Regions from separate parts of the Methylobacterium sp. J-001 genome, predicted to be linked through region 4. Evidence: predicted binding sites of a transcription regulator. Region 4 holds the regulator's gene; each other region holds the start of a gene.
What was found. Region 4 encodes LexA, which represses DNA repair genes until DNA is damaged. Its sites were predicted from a motif close to TGTTCNNNNTGTGTTCNG; they were not measured.

Region 1: the regulator LexA is predicted to act here: its motif matches at 1,885-1,902, upstream of MKK65_RS10865 (type IA DNA topoisomerase).
Region 2: the regulator LexA is predicted to act here: its motif matches at 2,245-2,262, upstream of MKK65_RS07325 (PA0069 family radical SAM protein).
Region 3: the regulator LexA is predicted to act here: its motif matches at 1,822-1,839, upstream of MKK65_RS15280 (ATP-dependent helicase).

Annotation. Positions count from the first base shown of each region.
Region 1 covers NZ_JAKSYN010000098.1:1,884-6,336, forward strand. The annotation lists gene MKK65_RS10865 (type IA DNA topoisomerase) at 1-1,846, opposite strand, end outside; gene msrA (peptide-methionine (S)-S-oxide reductase MsrA) at 2,322-2,840, shown strand; gene MKK65_RS10875 (hypothetical protein) at 2,898-3,107, opposite strand; gene MKK65_RS10880 (MucR family transcriptional regulator) at 3,580-4,083, opposite strand; gene MKK65_RS10885 (hypothetical protein) at 4,264-4,443, opposite strand.
Region 2 covers NZ_JAKSYN010000067.1:70,737-75,189, forward strand. The annotation lists gene moaB (molybdenum cofactor biosynthesis protein B) at 1-20, shown strand, start outside; gene MKK65_RS07315 (amino acid permease) at 10-1,464, opposite strand; gene MKK65_RS07320 (hypothetical protein) at 1,602-2,120, opposite strand; gene MKK65_RS07325 (PA0069 family radical SAM protein) at 2,286-3,401, shown strand; gene MKK65_RS07330 (hypothetical protein) at 3,637-3,783, shown strand; gene MKK65_RS07335 (methyl-accepting chemotaxis protein) at 3,746-4,453, shown strand, end outside.
Region 3 covers NZ_JAKSYN010000133.1:12,605-17,057, reverse strand. The annotation lists gene MKK65_RS15285 (AsmA-like C-terminal region-containing protein) at 1-1,675, opposite strand, end outside; gene MKK65_RS15280 (ATP-dependent helicase) at 1,850-4,213, shown strand.
Region 4 covers NZ_JAKSYN010000094.1:86,560-91,012, forward strand. The annotation lists gene MKK65_RS10530 (hypothetical protein) at 1-166, shown strand, start outside; gene MKK65_RS10535 (hypothetical protein) at 204-656, opposite strand; gene MKK65_RS10540 (biliverdin-producing heme oxygenase) at 828-1,325, opposite strand; gene lexA (transcriptional repressor LexA) at 1,722-2,441, shown strand; partial or broken gene MKK65_RS10550 (ComEC/Rec2 family competence protein) at 2,435-3,856, opposite strand; gene MKK65_RS10555 (recombinase family protein) at 3,916-4,453, shown strand, end outside.

The sequences.
Region 1 (4,453 bases), on a different contig from region 4:
CGGCGCGCTGGATGGCCTCCGCGCGCGTGTTGGCACGACCGATCTCGGCCAACTCCGCCTCGAACATCGCTCGCCCCACCGGATCACCGTAGGCTGGGAATACGTGTCGCACCGCTGTGATGAACGCCAGCCCCACCTCGGTGACTTCGATGGCTGGATCTTTGCCGTTGGACAGGGTGATGTAGCGGCTCTTCAGGAGTTTGGGCAGGATCGTATCGCGCGTGGCGGCCGTGCCGAGACCCTTGGGCTCGTTCGGGTTGACCGGGTTCTCCAGGGCGCGTTTGACCACCGGATCATCCACTTGATCGACTAGTCGGCCCATCACCACCGGGAGCTCGCCTCGGGTGATCCGCCGCGGCGGCTCGGTTATCGCGGTAGCGACGTCAGCAGTTATAGCCGATGCGCCCTCACCGTCGTATGCAACTGGCAGGCGGGCGGACATAGCCTCCGCCTCGCGCCTGGCCTTGCCGGGCACAGCGTCCACTTCGAGTTCCGTCTCGCTGCCGTAGACCGCACGCCACCCGGGCGCACGTATGACATTGCCCGAGACGGCAAACCGTTTCGGGCCAATCGGCGTCCACACCTCGGCACTTATGCTGGTGCGAGCATCGATTCCGTCTGGGAGGTGAGCGGTCATGTAGGCCTTCGCGACGAGCTCCCACAACCGGAACTGATCGGCTGAGAGGCGGCTGCGCTCAGGGACCTTGCGTAAGGGCACGATCGCGTGATGCTCCCCCGGATCCTTGACGTAGTGCCCTTTGATGCCACGGCGGATCACAGGCGCATAATCCCGCGCGATGAGGCTACGCAGGTCGGTCAGCACGGTGGCGATCGCGGCGATCACCGTTGCGGCGTCAGCAGCCTGCCCCTCCGGCAGGTACTCGGACTCCGTGCGCGGGTAGCTGAGGTAGCCCTGATCGTACAGGTCCTGGGCGATGCCCGCTGTGTGTTGGGGATCCCAACCAAACCGCTTGGCGCAGCGCCTGGCGAGGGTGTCTTTCGAGAAGAGCTGGGGCGGTGCGCGTCGCACATCCTTGTGCTCAACCGTCAGCGGGCCCGACCACGTCGCGGCGGCTGTCCGGATCGTCTCGGCGATCTCTGCGTCGAAGATCCGCTCCTTGGGCGCGTGCCACAGGGTCAGCTCGGCACCGGACTGGGTGCCAAGGTGCAAAGCGACCTTGAAGAAGTCCTGCGGCACGAAGGAGCGGATACGCTCCTCCAAGTCGGTGAGGATAGCCAGGGTGGGCGTCTGCACCCCGCCGAAGCGCCAGGGCTCTCGGAAAGCAGGCGGGCGTAGACGCAGCGAGATGGCTCGTGTGCCGTTCAGGCCGAGGTGGTAGTCCTCATATTGCCTGCAGAGCGCCTCGAGGTAGGCGGCGTAGTCGCGCTCGCCTGAACTCGGTTCCTTGGCCAGGGCAGCGAAGGCCCGGCGAATCGAGACGTCGTCGAGCGCGCCGAGCCTGAGTCGGTCGACCCGCCCACGCCAGCCGAGATGCTCTAGGACCTCCCAGGCGATCATCGAGCCCTCGCGTCCGGGATCAGTGGCGATGATCACACGCTCGACACCGCTCAGCGCCTGCCGGATGGCAGCAATTTTCGGTTCGTGCGACTGGCCGGACCGGTTGGTACCGTAGCTGACCGGGATGGTGGTGAGCACGATCGGAAGGGCATCGAAGCGCCAGGGCTTCCACTCAGGACGGATGCTACCTGGTTCCTCGGCAGAGAGCAGGTGTCCCTCCGCGGCCACGCAGACCGTGTTGGGCGAATGAAAAAAACGCTGCAACTGCCGCATTGCAGAGGGCTTCTCGAAGAAGAACAGCGTGCGGCCGGAGCTCGAAGGTGACATGTCGCTGACCGCTAGGGCTCTCGCTGCGCTAGGCAGATGGTTCATATTTTGTTCCAGGGCGGCTTCGCATGCAACTGGCGTGACGAGTCGCGGAGGGCAGCGGCTGATGCTGAACGTGAGCTGCTGAGCGTGAACATAATTTCGGCAGAAGGTGACGGCGAGCGCTTGACCGGCATCTGGCCGCTCACTGCACGCCTACTGCGACATAGCTGCCACGCTTTCACGACCCAAAGCGGAAATGGCCTGAGTGATCGTCTCTGCCGCAGCTACCGTGCCGAAGTGTTAGGCCCTGACCTCACCCAGCGCTACGCTTCCTCTCCAGCCATTCAGGGGTAGCAGCCTGGCTGCGAAGGTACTGACCAGAACGGGGGTAGGAAGGTCTGGACGAGGGGTTCACCGGGGCAGGTATACCGGGCCGTGGGGTAAGCGCACTCGGAACCCCTATCTAAGGCTGGAGGAGCTTACGGAGGACGACATGGGTAGCGAGAGAGCGGTGCTGGCAGGGGGATGCTTCTGGGGCATGCAAGATCTGATCCGGCGTCAGGAAGGCGTGATGTCGACCCGGGTCGGCTACACCGGCGGGGACGTGGCGAACGCTACTTACCGCAACCACGGCACTCACGCTGAAGCCATCGAAATCGTCTACGACCCGACACGGACGAGTTTCCGGCGCGTGCTGGAGTTCTTTTTCCAGATCCACGACCCCACCACCCCGAACCGCCAAGGCAACGACCGGGGCCTAAGCTACCGTTCGGCGATCTACTACACCGACGACGACCAGCGTCGGGTTGCGGAGGACACCATCGCCGACGTCGACACATCCGGCCTGTGGCCCGGGAAGGTCGTGACCGAGGTGGCGCCCGCCGAAGACTTCTGGGAGGCCGAGCCCGAACACCAGGATTACCTGGAGCGGCGGCCCAATGGATACACCTGCTACTTCGTCAGACCGCACTGGGTCCTTCCCGTAAAATCTGCGGTCGCGCAGAACGCCTGATTGCGCCTAAAGGCGTTGGCGCCTCTGAGCGTCAACGCCTCAACGATGGGGTCGCGATTATCGTAAGGTCGCGGATTCCCCGTTCTCGAGACGCCTGTCCTCGCCATCGGGACCGCCCCGCGCGACGTGGTCGTTTAGGCGGCCCAGGTGCTCGAAAACGTGTTCGAACGCTGCGGTGACAGCCTTCTCGAATGAACCGTCGCCCTTGCCTTGGGCGTCCTTGAGGGCGCCAAGCAGAGCGCGGTGCTTCTCGGTATCGGCAGACATGCGTTTCTCCCAGCCGGCGACTGTACCGACTCGGTGAGCCAAGCTCCTTCTTCGGTGCCGGTTCCTGAAGGGTGATGCCGGCTCCGATCTCAGGGCGCCGTTCACCACCGGTCATGCGAAGAGCGGGGCTTGGCAAACAGCCAGCTGCTTTCCGGGATGGAGGACCTGACCGGATAGCTTGTGCCGAAAACGTTCGACGCCGGCATCGAGCATCTGATCGTCGCAACCTAACCGCTAGAGGAAAGACTGCTTCCCACCAACTGAGAGAAAAACTACGCGGTGCTTTACCACCCGTAGCGCCGTAGACCTCACCGTTGACGTAAATCCCCCCCCTTAAAAGTAGTCCTCCCTGAGGTATGGCTTTGAGCCATGCCGAGGTTGACCCCGTTTGTGATCAACGGCCTATGCAAGTTCTCGGGCTATCGGAGGGCCCCCCGGATCCTGGTTCGGGCGAAAGGTGAGCCTCCGGGTCTCATTCTGCGGCTTGTTGCGGGTGCCGAACACTCCGTGCCCCCGGTACCCCAAGACCGATCGCCTTTGCGATCGCCGAGCGTTGCTCGGCGTAGCTGGGGGCCACAGTCGGGTAGTCGCTGGGCAGGCGGTAGCGGGCACGGTACGTCTCAGGCGTAAGGCCGTGGGCGGTGAGATGTCGCTTTAGGGTCCTGTACAAACGTCCGTCGATAAAGCTCATGATGTGGTCATGCTGGACCGATCTGCGGATCTGAGCAGGAGTCGGGACTTCAGTGGTTGCGATGGCTGAATGGAGTTCGTCTGAGGGCTGCTGCAGATTGCAGAGTGCCCAATGAATGGACTCGAACAAACCTGGCAGATCTGCGACTGCGATGTGATTGTTGGTGACATAGGCAGCCGTGATCTCAGCTGCCAGCTCAAGGCATGAGTGTGGCAGTAATTCTTGAGAAGACATTTTAGTCATTGAAGTTTTCCTCACATGGCCCCCTACTACCGGCAAAAGCATAAGACTGATGCCACTTGCTGGGCCTTCGCAGCGCCAGTAGATATTTTCAGAAATAAGTGCCCTGTCGCTGGATTTTTGACGGATTCCAGCGACAGGAAGATGATGTTGATAGGCAAATCAAGCTGCCAGTTGTCGTGATTTACAGGTTCTGCTACCTGGAGATGTTTTTCAAAATGATCGTCATTTTAGCTTGGAAAGGAGAAATCCAAGCTCGATCAGTACGACGTCAACAAGTTCGCGTAGCTTCGGGTCAATTATTTCGTTGACGGTTTGTCGAAGATCCAGGGCTTGCTCGGCGGCGCGCCTTATGAGTTCACCCCCGTCATCGACATGGCTGCCATTGGCCAGCGCGTTGCTCATGACACGGTGG
Region 2 (4,453 bases), on a different contig from region 4:
GGGCGAGCGTCACGGCGTGATCGCGTTGCCCTGCTTGCGCCGCAGGACCGAGTGCCTGCGGCCGTAGAAAAAATACACGACCAGACCGATCGCCATCCAGATCACCAGGCGCAGCCAAGTGTCGAGGGGCAGGCCGGCCATCAGCAGCAGACAGAACAGGATCCCCAGGATCGGCACCACCGGCACGGCCGGCACCCGGAATGGGCGCTTCATGTGGCGGTCGGTGCGGCGCAGATGGATCACCGCGCCGCAGACCAGGATGAAGGCGGCCAGCGTCCCGATGCTCACCATCTCGCCGAGGATATTGATCGGTACCAGCGCCGCCACCAGGGCGACCACCCCTCCGATCAGGGCTTGGCTGCGATAGGGCGTCTGGTAGGTCGGGTGGACATGGGCGAACAGCTTCGGCAGCAGCCCATCATTGGCCATGGTGAAGAATATCCGGCTCTGGCCGTAGAGCAACACCAGGATCACCGTCGTCAGCCCGGTGAGGGCCCCCAGCTTGATCAGCAGGGAGAACCAGCCAATGCCGATCACATCAACGCCTTTGGCGATCGGATCCGGGACGTTCAGCTCCTTGTACGGCACTAGGCCGGTCAGAACCGCGGCCACGAGCACGTACAGGATTGTGCAGACGGCGAGCGAGCCGAGGATGCCGATCGGCATGTCCTTCTGCGGCTTGCGGGCTTCCTGAGCGGCGGTGGAGACTGCGTCGAAACCGATGAAGGCGAAGAACACCACGCCGGCGCCGCGCAGGATGCCGCTGTAGCCGTATTGCCCGAAGGTGCCCTCGTTCGGCGGGATCAGCGGGCTCCAATGCGCCGTATCGACATGGCCCCAGCCGAGCGCGATGAAGGCGACCACCACGGTGAGCTTGACCGCCACCATGATGTTGTTGAACCGCGCCGATTCCTTGGTGCCGCGCATCAACAGGAGCGTGATCAGGGCGACGATCACCACCGCCGGCAGATTGAACAGGGCGGTGCCGCCGCCGTCGATCGCCGTGCCCGGCGCGTGCGCGAACCGGGCCGGAATTGCGATGCCCACATCCTTCAGCAGGCTCGTGACGTAACCCGACCATCCCACCGCCACGGTGGCCGCGCCCATGGCGTATTCGAGGATCAGGTCCCAGCCGATCAGCCAGGCGAAGAACTCGCCCAACGTCGCGTAGGTGTAGGTGTAGCTCGATCCGGCCACCGGGATCAGCGCGGCCATCTCGGAGTAGCACAGGCCGACGAATGCGCAGGCGATGCCGCCGAGCACGAAGGACAGCATGATGCCCGGGCCCGCATATTGCGCCGCCGCCGTGCCCGTGAGCACGAAGATGCCGGCGCCGATGATCGCCCCGACGCCCATGGCTGTGATCGACAGAGCGCCAAGGGATTTCGAGAGCTGCTCCTCCCCCTCGCCGCTTTCCAGAATATCGTCGACGGACTTCCGCCCCATCAGGCCTGAGGAGTCCATCGGCGCATCCTTCCTCGCCGCGCCGCGGTGCGGCGCTCAGCTATAACCTCCAATTCAGCAATTTTTCTGCCATAGCGCCAGTAATTTCGGCTGATGTTTAGCCGATACCACTAAGTCGAGCTGCGACAATCTGTCGATTAGGGCCTGTCGATGCGGGCGATCAGCGGCCGGACCTTGAGGCGCGGCGCAAACACGGCGCCCGCCCGCAGCGCCTCCCGTCGCACCACGTCGCCGGCCCTGGCCCGCCTTGCGCCGGTTACGGACTCGACCCGGCCAACGAGACGGCCCCTCCAGCCCGTGGCCGGGCGGTGCAGCCTTCCAAGCCCGGTCTCCGGCCGGGCGGTGTTGACGAAGCGATCGAGGGTGCGGATCCAACCCTCGGCCGGAACGTCCCCGGCCTCTAGGCACAGCACCCAGTCACGCCGCGCTTCCGCAGCACCTGCCGCATAGGGGCTTCCGCTCCGGTGGAGGACGAGGGTCGCCCCGGTGGCGTCCGCGATGGCCGACGCCGCCTCGCTCTCCTCGTCGGTTACGATGACAGCATCCCCGACCAGGCCACCGGCTACACCGGATACGAGAACGCTGAGCGTGTCGGCCAGGCGATCGATCGCGTCCGGATCGGCCGGGTCGGCCAGATAGGTCACCGCAGAGAGCATGACCGCGCCCATAGACGATTTTGCGCGGCGGTAAACCGGTGGGTAGGCATCCCGGAGAGGCTGGAGGTTATCGAAGCCGGGAAGCAGTTGCGTTTGCCTGAAATTGAGGCGCTGGCCTTCGGTCCGTTCGCGCTATGTTCCAAGCAAACCACAGGGTGGAGCACGATGGCGGCGAGTCGGGATGGATCCACCCCCAGGTTTCCCATGCGCCTCGGTTCGAGCACGCGGTCCCCGGAAGCCCGGCGCGGACGCGGCGCCACAGCCAACCCAACAAGCCGCTACGAAACGGCCAAGCGCGAGAATTTTCAGGACGGCGATTGGGAGACCGATGCGATCGCTCCCCTGCGCACGCAGGTCACCCTCGAGCGTGCAGGGCGGATGATTGCCCGCAACAGCTCGCCGGACATCCCGTTCGACCGGTCGGTCAACCCGTATCGCGGCTGCGAGCACGGCTGCATCTACTGCTATGCGCGCCCAACCCATGCCTGGCTGGGACTGTCGCCGGGGCTCGACTTCGAATCGCGGATCTTCGCAAAGCCCGATGCTGCCCAGCTCCTGAAGCGCGAGATCGCAGCCCCAGGCTACCAGCCGGAAACGATCGCCCTCGGTACCGCCACCGATCCCTACCAGCCGGTGGAGCGGGAGCACGGCATCACCCGTGCGGTGTTGGAGGTGCTGCGGGCGGCGCGCCATCCCGTCGCCGTCACCACCAAGTCCGACCTCGTGCTGCGCGACCTCGACATCTTGGCCGAGATGGCCGCAGAGAACCTCGTTCTCGTGGCCATCTCGCTGCCGACGCTGGACCCACGTCTCGCTCGCCTGCTCGACCCGAGAGCACCGCGGCCGGAGAAGCGGCTCGCCGCAATGCGGCGCCTCAGCGAGGCGGGCGTGCCCGTGATGGTCAACGTCTCGCCGATCATCCCGGGGCTGACCGATCACGAGATTGAGGCAATCCTGGCGAAAGCCCGAGAAAACGGCGCGAGCCGCATCGGCCATGCCCTGCTGCGGCTGCCGGGCGAGGTTGCCGACCTTGTGGCCGACTGGTTCGCCGAACACTATCCCGAATGCCAGGCCCGGGCCTTCGCGCTGCTGGCGCAGGCAAGGGGCGGGCGTGAGAATGATCCGCGCTTCGGCCATCGCTTCCGCGGAGAGGGGCCCTACGCCGAACTGATCGGCCAGCGGGTCCGCATCGCCGGCGGCCGGCTTGGCTTCGCCTTCGGGCGGATGGCACTGAACACGGCCGCCTTCCGCAAGCCGGGGGCGCAGCTCGCGCTGTTCTAAAGCAGGGTCGGGCTTCGCAGCAGCGATCGCCACACGACGCAGGCTGCACGAAACCGAGCCTTCGTTCATGACACTCGCCGTGATGAGGGAATCAGATTTCAAGGTAATGGATGCGGATGGCAGCACCGCCGTCATCGGACTTGACCGCAATGTATTTCACGACCGTCGAGAAACACAATCTTCCCTCGAACAAGTAGACACATATAGATTGTCATAAATTCGAGCTGCAAACGTCATGGATCAGATCCAGAAAGGCTATGCTGCCGGTGGAGATTTGGATTTATTCCAAATTAATGGCAAATATTATCCGGCAAAGCATCAACATCCAGACGGAACCATTGTCGATGTCGCGTGGGCAACCCTTAACGTTCGCCGGATTTGAACTCACGACCCTGACGATCGGCAAAATCCTGTGCGCGACCCTGTTCTCGATGAGCGTCATGTTGATCGCCTCGGGGGTGGCGACCCTGCGTGATGCGCAGGTGCAGACGGAGCGCAGCCACCGCGTGGTGGCCCTGACCGAGGCGAGCCGGACGCTTCTCAAGGATCTGCTGGCCATCCGTATGGAGCGCGGCCGCACGCTCCAGGCGCTGAAAGCTGCTCAGCCGATTCCCGGCAGGGATGCGACGCTGATCGCCACCCAACGCACCACGATCGCGGCTGGCCTCGACCAGCTCGCGACGCTCGCCCGAGAGGTAGATGCGCCCGCGGTGCTGGCGAAGGTCGAGCCGCTGCAGCGGGCCTACGCGGCCACGCTCAGGCTGCGCTCGCAGGTCGACGCCGCATTGGCGGTGCCCGCAGAGCAGCGACCCGCCAGCACGCTGCCGGCCATCGCCGAGGCGTCCCAGGCGCTGCTCGAGGCCTTCCTGGCGGCGAACGATGCGGTCGATGCTGCGATCCCGCGCGGCGATGCGCTTCTAGCGCATTACCTCGACTTGAAGCGCTCGGCGTGGGCCTCGCGGGCCCTGATTGGGGGCGTGGTGGTGCGGATCGAAGCCGCGGTCGCCGCCGGCACCCCGTGGTCGCAGGCCGATATCGTCGCCGCGGCCGAG
Region 3 (4,453 bases), on a different contig from region 4:
GGCCGGACAGCTTGGCGCTCGCCCCCGCCAGATCCGTCACGTCGAGGCTGTCGACCACGAGGCTCGACCCGTCCGACTGGATGCGCGCCGCGATGGTGCCGTTGCCGGAGCCCGCCGGCCCGTAGCGCACGTCCTTGGCCTCCAGGGTCAGGGCGAGGTCGTGGTCGCGCAGACTGCCGAGCGTCGTTCCCACCGGTGGCAGAGTGGCGATGTCGATGCCGCTGGCGCGGATCTGGGCGTCGAAGCGCCCGCGCGATCCCGGCTCCGCGGCCGTGTAGCGGGCATTGCCGGTGATGCGCGCCGGCCCCAGGCCGAGGCGCAGGTTGCGCAGGGACAGGCTGGAGGCCGCCGCGGACAGGTCGGCCGCGGCCTCGATCCGGCGGCCGTCGAGGAGCGCGGTCAGCGGCCCCTCCAGCCCGAGCCGGCGCAGATAGCGCCCGAGCGGTTCGGAATCGGGGGCGGTCAGCGCCACAGGGCCGGTGAGGCGGAACGGCGCCGCCTCGATCTGCCCGCTGACATTCAGGGCCGCGTCGCCCGGCCCGACCGCCGACAGGCGCCGCAGCAGCAGGCCGCCCGCGCGCTCGACGGTGCCGGACAGCGCGAGGTTCGACCATTCCTCGCCGCCCAGCACCAGGGTGCCCACCGCGAGGTCGAGGTCGAGCATCGCCGGTAGGCCGCGCCCGAGATCCGGGACCCCGCGGGCGATCAGGTTCTGGCCCTCGGGCGAGCCCAGGAAGGCGTCGAGGTCGAGGCGGCGGCCATCCAGGTTCAGGCCGGCGCGCCACTGGCGCAGGTCGAGCCGCCCGGTGCCGCCGAAGCGGAGCGCCCGTCCGCCCGGATCGATCGCGAGCTCGACGCCCTCGAACCGCACCTGGGTGCCGCGGGCCTTGAACGTCCCGCCCAGCGAGAACGGCAGATAGGGACCCGCCGCCTGGGTCGGCGGCCCGACCACGAGGCGGGCCGAGCCTTCGGATTCGATCAGCGTCGCCCCATCGGCCTCGTTGGGCACCAGGCCGAGGCGCGCATCGGCCTCGAAGCGCGGATGCGCATCGCCGCCGCCCGCGATCTTCACGGCGAGCCGCCCGTCCGGCCCCGGCGTGCCGCTGACCGCCCGGAATGGAATGCCGCCGCTGGTGCCCTCCACCCGCCACGGCCCGATGAGCGCGGGCGCCTGGAGGCGCAGGTCCTGAACGTAGAGCTGGTCGGTCCGGCCCGTGGCCGGCACCTGCGTGGTCACGAGGAATTGCTGGACGTGCAGATCCTCGATGGCGAAGTCACGGGCGCGCAGGGCCTCGCCGAGCTCGGGGGGGATCCGCAGGGCGTCGCCGCCCGCCACCGGGAGCTTGATCTCGGCGCGACCGATCCGCGTCTCGGTGAAACGGAACTCGCCCTTCAGGAGCGGCGCCAGAGCGATCTCGGCCTTGACGAAGCGGGCGTCCAGGCTCGGCCGGTTCGGGTCGGTGCCGAGATGCAGCCGGTCGATGCGCAGCCGCGGCGAGGGCAGGAGCCGGACCTCGATCCGGCCATCGGTCCGGGCCGGCACGCCCAGGGACCGGGCGAGCGCCCGTTCGACAAGGCCGCGCTGGGCCTGCCAATCGATGATGGGCGGGACGGCCAGAGCCGCGACGAGAACCAGGATGACGGCGCCCGCCAGCGCGGTCAGAAGATCACGCACGCTACCCGTTCCGCCATCACCCCGCGCGGTCGCGGCACCGTGATGCCCCGCCGTCGCGTGCCCCCCTGGGCAACCTGTGACCGGCCATAGCACGATAAGTCCCGGACGGCGCCAGAGGGCCGCGCCGAGCCGAATGGCCTCGACGCCGTTCGCGATTTGGTCCAGGGAAGCGGAATGCAGAATGGCCCGCACGCGCAGCCCGCCGGGGACGGCGCTCCGACCTCCATCGCCGCCCGCGCCATGGGCGCCCTCCGACGGGACGCCGCCTCGTATCTCGAAGGGCTCAACCCCGAGCAGCGCCGCGCCGTCGAGGCGACGGAAGGTCCGGTGCTGGTCCTGGCCGGCGCCGGCACCGGCAAGACCCGGGTGCTGACCACCCGGATCGCCCATCTGATCGCCACCGGGCGCGCCCGCCCCTACGACATCCTGTCGGTGACCTTCACCAACAAGGCGGCCCGGGAGATGAAGCTCCGGATCGGCGCGCTGATCGGCCCGGCCGGCGAGGGCATGCCCTGGCTCGGCACCTTCCACGCCATCGGCACCAAGATCCTGCGCCGCCACGCCGAGCTGGTCGGGCTGAAATCCGACTTCACCATCCTGGGCACCGACGACCAGCTGCGCCTGATGAAGCAGGTGATCGCCGACCAGAACATCGACGAGAAGCGCTGGCCGGCCCGGGCGCTGGCCCACACCATCGACGGCTGGAAGAACCGCGGCCTCTCGCCCGAGCAGGTGCCGCCGGGCGAGGCCTCGTCCTTCGCGTTCGGCAAGGGCGGCGCGCTCTACACCGCCTACCAGGCCCGGCTCGCGACGCTGAACGCCGTCGATTTCGGTGACCTGCTGCTGCTCTGCCTCAAGCTCTGGCGCGAGAACCCGGACATCCTGGCCAATTACCAGGACCGGTTCCGCTACATCCTGGTGGACGAGTACCAGGATACCAACGTCGCCCAGTACCTGTGGCTCAGGCTGCTCGCGCAGTCGCGCAAGAACATCGCCTGCGTGGGCGACGACGATCAGTCGATCTACGGCTGGCGGGGCGCCGAGGTCGACAACATCCTGCGGTTCGAGCACGATTTTCCGGGTGCCGTCGTGGTGCGCCTGGAACGCAACTACCGCTCCACCGGCCATATCCTGGCCGCCGCCTCGGGCCTGATCGCCAAGAACGAGAGCCGGCTGGGCAAGACCCTGCGCACCGAGGACGAGCCGGGCGAGCGCGTCACCGTCACCGGCGCCTGGGATTCCGAGGAGGAGGCGCGCCAGCTCGCCGAATCGATCGAATCCCTGCAGTCCAAGCAGCATCCCCTCTCCGAGATCGCCGTGCTGGTGCGGATCTCGGCGCAGATGCGCGAGATCGAGGATCGCTTCGTCCAGCTCGGCTTGCCCTACCGGGTGGTCGGCGGCCCGCGCTTCTACGAGCGGGCCGAGATCCGCGACGCGCTGGCCTATCTGCGCGTCACCATGAATGTCAGCGACGACCTCGCCTTCGAGCGGATCGTGAACACGCCGAAGCGCGGTCTCGGCGACGCCACCCTGCAGCAGCTCCACACCTACGGCCGGGCCAACCGCCTGCCGCTGCTGATCGCCGCCCAGCGCCTGTGCGAGACCGACGAGTTGAAGCCCCGGGTCCGCGCGACCCTGCGGGCGCTCACCGAGAGTTTTTCGCGCTGGGCACGGCTCATCGAGACGCAGCCGCACAACGAGGTCGCCCAGACCATCCTGGAGGAATCCGGCTACACCGAGATGTGGCAGAAGGACCGCTCCGCCGACGCCGCCGGTCGCCTGGAGAACCTGAAGGAATTCGTCCGCTCGATGGAGGAGTTCCCCGACATGGCGGCCTTCCTGGAGCACGTCTCCCTGGTGATGGAGGCCTCCGAGGCCGAGGGCGCCGAGCGGGTGTCGCTGATGACGCTCCACGCCGCCAAGGGCCTGGAATTCGACACCGTGTTCCTCCCCGGCTGGGAGGACGGCCTGTTCCCCAACCAGCGGGCGCTGGACGAAAGCGGCCGGGCCGGTCTCGAGGAGGAGCGCCGCCTCGCCCATGTCGGCCTCACCCGGGCGCGCAAGCGCGCCAAGCTGTCGTTTGCGGTCAACCGGCGGATCCACGGCCTGTGGTCCTCGACGATTCCCTCGCGATTCATCGACGAATTGCCGGAATCGGCCGTCGACGTGGTCGAGGCGCCCGCGCATTTCTCGGCCGGCGCCTCGCGGTTCGACCGCAACCCGACGCCGTTCGGCTCCAGCTACGGCACACCCGGCTGGCAGCGCGCCCAGGCCAACACCGCGGCCGGCACCGGCAACCGGTCCGGCTTCGGCAACAGCCCCGGCGGACGGGCGGGCGGCCCGCGCCAGATCGAGGGCGAGCTGATCGCCAAGTCGAGCGGTACGCCTTCGGCGTTCCAGGACGGCCAGCGGGTCTTCCATATGAAGTTCGGCCCGGGCACCGTCGCCGGCGTCGACGGCAACAAGCTCACCGTCGACTTCGATAAAGCCGGCCGGAAGATGGTTCTCGACAGCTTCATCCAGCCGGGAACGAGCTAGTCCGGCCGATCAAGCCCGGACGCTTCAGGGGGGCAGGGTCGGTCGGCTTGGCCCGTGCGGGCGGAGGCGGATCGCATTCGTGCCGGAGGCCGCGTCATCCCGTATTCCCGCCCCCCCGGCCCGATGCAGCTTTGTCAGGCGACCGGCTTTTTCGGCACCGCGGCACGAACCGTCACCCCCCAGTCACACCCGCCGAGCAAACGTCCGGTGCGAATCGCGTTGGTGCGACGCTTGCACTGC
Region 4 (4,453 bases):
CGTGCCGGACGGGGTGCGGCTCGAACTGGCCTTGGCCGATCTCGGCGGCGGCCCGGTTACGGCAGCGATCGTGCTGGATCGGTCGGAGGCCCGCGCCTTCGCCCGAGCCCTGCTGGCTGCCGCCGGCGACGCGGCCGAGCGCACCTTTCCCAAGCCCGGCTCTTGACGATCGATCTCAGGCCGGGCGCCGCTGGCTCGGATCCCTATTGGACGAAGCCCGGATTGCGGCCGGGCAATCGCGGCACCACCGTGCCCCGCTTCTCGATCGGCCCGTCGCAGGCATAGGCGAATTCGCTCTTCTGCGGATCGAACACGGTCTCGCCGGTGATCCGGCAATCCTCGCGCACGGTCTCGTCGAGATAGGCACGGGCAGCGGTGCGAAACCGCGTCACCCGGCTTGCCGCCGGATCGGGATCGATCCGCACGTCGCTCAGGTTGCAGCCGGCATATTCCCGCAGGGCGTTGGAGACGATCAGCATCCGGCGGATCTGCCGATTGTCGTAGACTTCGTAGGGTTCCTTGCAGCCGATGGTCACGACCTGCGGCGTGAGTGCGACGTAGTTCCGCGAGATATACGAGAACCCGGTGGTGCAGCCGGCCAGCCCCAGGCCGACGGTCACCAAGCCGATGGGCAGCAGAGCCGCGCGCCGTCGCATCCTCGTCATCCCAAGCCCAATTCCAGCCCCGTCGCGAAGCCGACGCCCGGCGGAAGCACCGTGGTGCATTGAAACGGCCCCGCTTGACCAGTCAATGCGTTTGTCGCCCCGAACGGCTTGGCGCACGCAAGCGGTCCGCGTTGTTGCGACGGGCCATTGGATGGCGCAGCCTCAGTCGCCGAACGCATCGCCAACCAGACGATGCACGTAACGGAACGCCTCCGTCGCCCCGGCTGCGGCGCGTGCCTCGCCGTCGGCCGCGAGCGCGATCCGGTCGAGGGCCGTCGTGAATTGCCGCCAGTGCAGCCCCCGGCCATCCGGATGCCCGGCGAGGTGGCGGGCGCCGTGGGTCTCTGAAAGGCCGAGCTTCCGGGCTTCCTTGAGCAGGATGGCCGCGCCGAGATTCGAGCCTTCGGCGACATAGAGCCAACCGAGGCCGGCCGCGGGATCGATCGCGTCCCCGCGCGGCCCGGGCTCGTCGAGGACCCGGCCGGTTACGTCGCACAGGTCCTGCGTGATCAGCGCAAGACGGCGCCTTCCGTCGAGGTCGGGCAGGACGGGCCCGAGCGCGCCGTCGTGATAGAGCGGATCGACCCGTGCGTGAAAGCGGTATTGGACCTGGAGGAACAGCGCGTACCGCTCGAGACTCGCGAAAGGCTGGCCCGCCATGACGCGCCGGTCGAGCTGATCATGGGCCGCCGCGGTCGCAGACCGCAGGCGCTTTACGCGGCTACCTGCTTCGACCGTATCGGATGTTGAAACGTCCATGCGACCCATGTCTTGCATTCGGCACCCGGTCATCCACCGTGGTCGAGGCGCATTCTGCCCAGGTTGAGGGGGCCCTTGCCGTCCGGCGCGAACCTTCATAGCGTTCCGACTATCCGATGCGATTCAGGTCACCGTGAGGCCGAGTGGCAGACTGCGCAGGCTCGCGCGTCGGAGCGCCCCGGCCCATCAAGCTTGGCCGGATGAGGCTTGCAGAACACTTGCGGAACGTTTAACGTGTTCGTGATTTGTTTCTGAGGCCGCGTCGATGCGGTCCGCCAAGCCGCGAGTCCCCCGTCGATGCTCACGCGCAAGCAATTGGACCTCCTGCGTTTCATTCAGAGCCGCATGCAGGAATGCGGCGTCCCTCCCTCGTTCGACGAGATGAAGGATGCCCTCGATCTGAAGTCCAAGTCGGGCATCCACCGGCTGATCACGGCCCTGGAGGAGCGCGGCTTCCTGCGGCGCCTGCCGAACCGGGCTCGGGCCATCGAGGTGATCCGCATCCCAGAGAGCCTGTCCCAGCCTGCCGCGCCGCCCGCAGAGCCCCGCCGCTTCACCCCCAGCGTGGTCGAAGGCGGCAAGTCCAAGCTGCCGGCCCAGCCCCCGACAACCCGGATGATCGACGACGGCGGACGCGCCATCTCGATTCCCGTGATGGGCCGGATCGCGGCCGGTACGCCGGTCTCGGCGATCCAGAACCAGAGCCACGCCATCACCATGTCGCCGGACTTCCTGGCCGGTGGCGAGCATTACGCCCTCGAAGTGCGTGGCGACTCGATGGTCGATGCCGGCATCCTCGACGGCGACCTCGTGGTGATCCGCAAGCAGGACACGGCCAACACCGGCGACATCATCGTGGCCTTGATCGACGACGAGGAGGCCACGCTGAAGCGCCTGCGCCGTCGCGGCTCCTCGATCGCCCTGGAGGCCGCCAACCCGGCTTACGAGACCCGCGTTCTGGGTCCCGACCGCGTCCAGATCCAGGGCCGGCTCGTCAGCCTCGTCCGCCGCTACTGAAGGGGCTCGGCCGGGACGTCGCCGGGGGTGGCATCGCCGCTGGCTGCGTCCGCCGTCGCTGGGATGGGGTCGCCGGGGCCCGCAGGCGGCTCCGGGCGCGGCGGCGGCGATGCCCCGGCCGTGGATGAAGGCCGCCACGGCATCGCGCGTCCTTGGCCACTTGCATAGCGTGCCGTGAACCCCGCGTGTTCGGCCCGAAGGGCGACAGCGCCATGGACGGCGAGAACACGCCGGTCGATCACCAGCGGCCCCGTGCAGGTCGGTGGGGCGGTAAGCCGTGTGATCAGCACGGCTGCCCGGGCGCAATCCTCCGCGAAAGCGCGCCGATCGCGGACCAGGGCGACGGCGCGCCCATCCGGCAGGCGCGTGGTGCATCCGAGCCTGTCGCATTGGCCGCCCTTCGCGGCACCGCCAATCACCGCTTTGGCCGGCCGGCCGTCGCCATCCGCCTTCAGCCATTGTTCCAGCACGAAGGCAGAGGGGCTGCCCAGCACCGACAGAGAACCGTTCGGTCCGCGGATGGCTGCGCCGCCACCCTGCCGGTCGATGTAGAGGTCGAAGCGCTCCGGCATCGCGGCGAGGCCGAGCCCGAGCAGGGCGGGCGGAAGGGCGAGCCAGCGCAGCCGTGAGACCGGGAGGGTCGCCAGGAGCAGCCCGGCCGCCAGCAGCGCCAGCGCGCCGGTGCCGAAGGCCGGCAGCACCAGCGTGGCGCGATCGAAGCCGGCGATCCATTCGGAGATCGCCAGCATGCCGCCCACCGCCTGCCCCATCAGCCACCAGACGGGTCGGTCGAGGGCGAAGGGATAGGCCAGGATCCCGATCACCGCCGCGGGCATCACCACCAGCGATACGAGCGGCAGGGTCAGGGCATTGCCGATCAGCCCGAACGGCTGGATCGTCTGGAAATGATAGGTGGCAAACGGCGCGGTGGCGATCTGCGCCACCAGCGTCGTCGCCAGGGTGCCGACCACGGCCGAGAGGCCCGAACCGACGATCCGCTCGACCCGCCCTGCCCCGGGGCGGCGGAACAGCCGTCCGTCGATCAGCCGGGCGCAGGCGATCAGCCCGGCCACCGCCCCGAACGACATCTGGAAGCTCGGTCCGAGCAGCCCCTCCGGCTCCCGCGCCAGGGCGATCAGGGCGGCCAGCGCAAGGTTGCGCATCGACAGGGCCGGCCGGTCGACCAGGATCGCCCCCAGCATGATCAGGGTCATGATCAGCGAGCGCTCGGCGGCGATGTCCCAGCCCGAGAAGGCGCAATAGGCGGTCACCCCCAGCATCGCGAACCCGGCGGCGATCTTCTTGATCGGCCAGACGAGCGCGCAATACGGCACCAGGGCGAGCAGCGCCCGCACCAGCCAGAACACCACGCCGGCGGCCAGCACCATGTGGAGCCCGGAGATGGAGACGACATGCTTGCGTGTTTACCGGCAACCGCCTAGCACTGGCAAGAGGTACGAGGCCAGGGAACGGCATGGAACGTTGGGGCACTCAGGCGGCGGAGGCCAAGCCGGCCCTGGCGTTCTCGTATCTTCGGCTGAGCTCGAAGCGTCAGGCGAACGCCGACGACCGTAAGAAGTACCGCGACGGCTTCCGACGCCAGGTGGACCTTCGAGACCGGTACCTCGCCCAGAACCCACACCTTACGCTCGACACCCGCCTCAACCTGCACGACATCGGGGTGTCCGGATTCCGAGGAGCCAACGCGGTCAACGGGCAGCTCGGCCTGTTCCTCGCCGAGATCGAGGCTGGCAGGATCCCCAGGGGCAGCTACCTGCTGGTTGAGAGTCTCGACCGGATGTCCAGGCAACAGGTCAACCGGGCCCTTGCCGTCCTCCTCGCGATCGTCAACGCGGGCATCGTCGTCGTGTCCCTCGTGGACAAGCAGGAGTTCCGCGAGGACGCACCCGCCGACCAGTTCCTCATCTCCATCATGAGCCTGTCACGGGCCCACGAGGAATCCGTGATGAAGTCGTTTCGGCTTCGGGAGACCTGGGAGCGCAAGCGCGGCA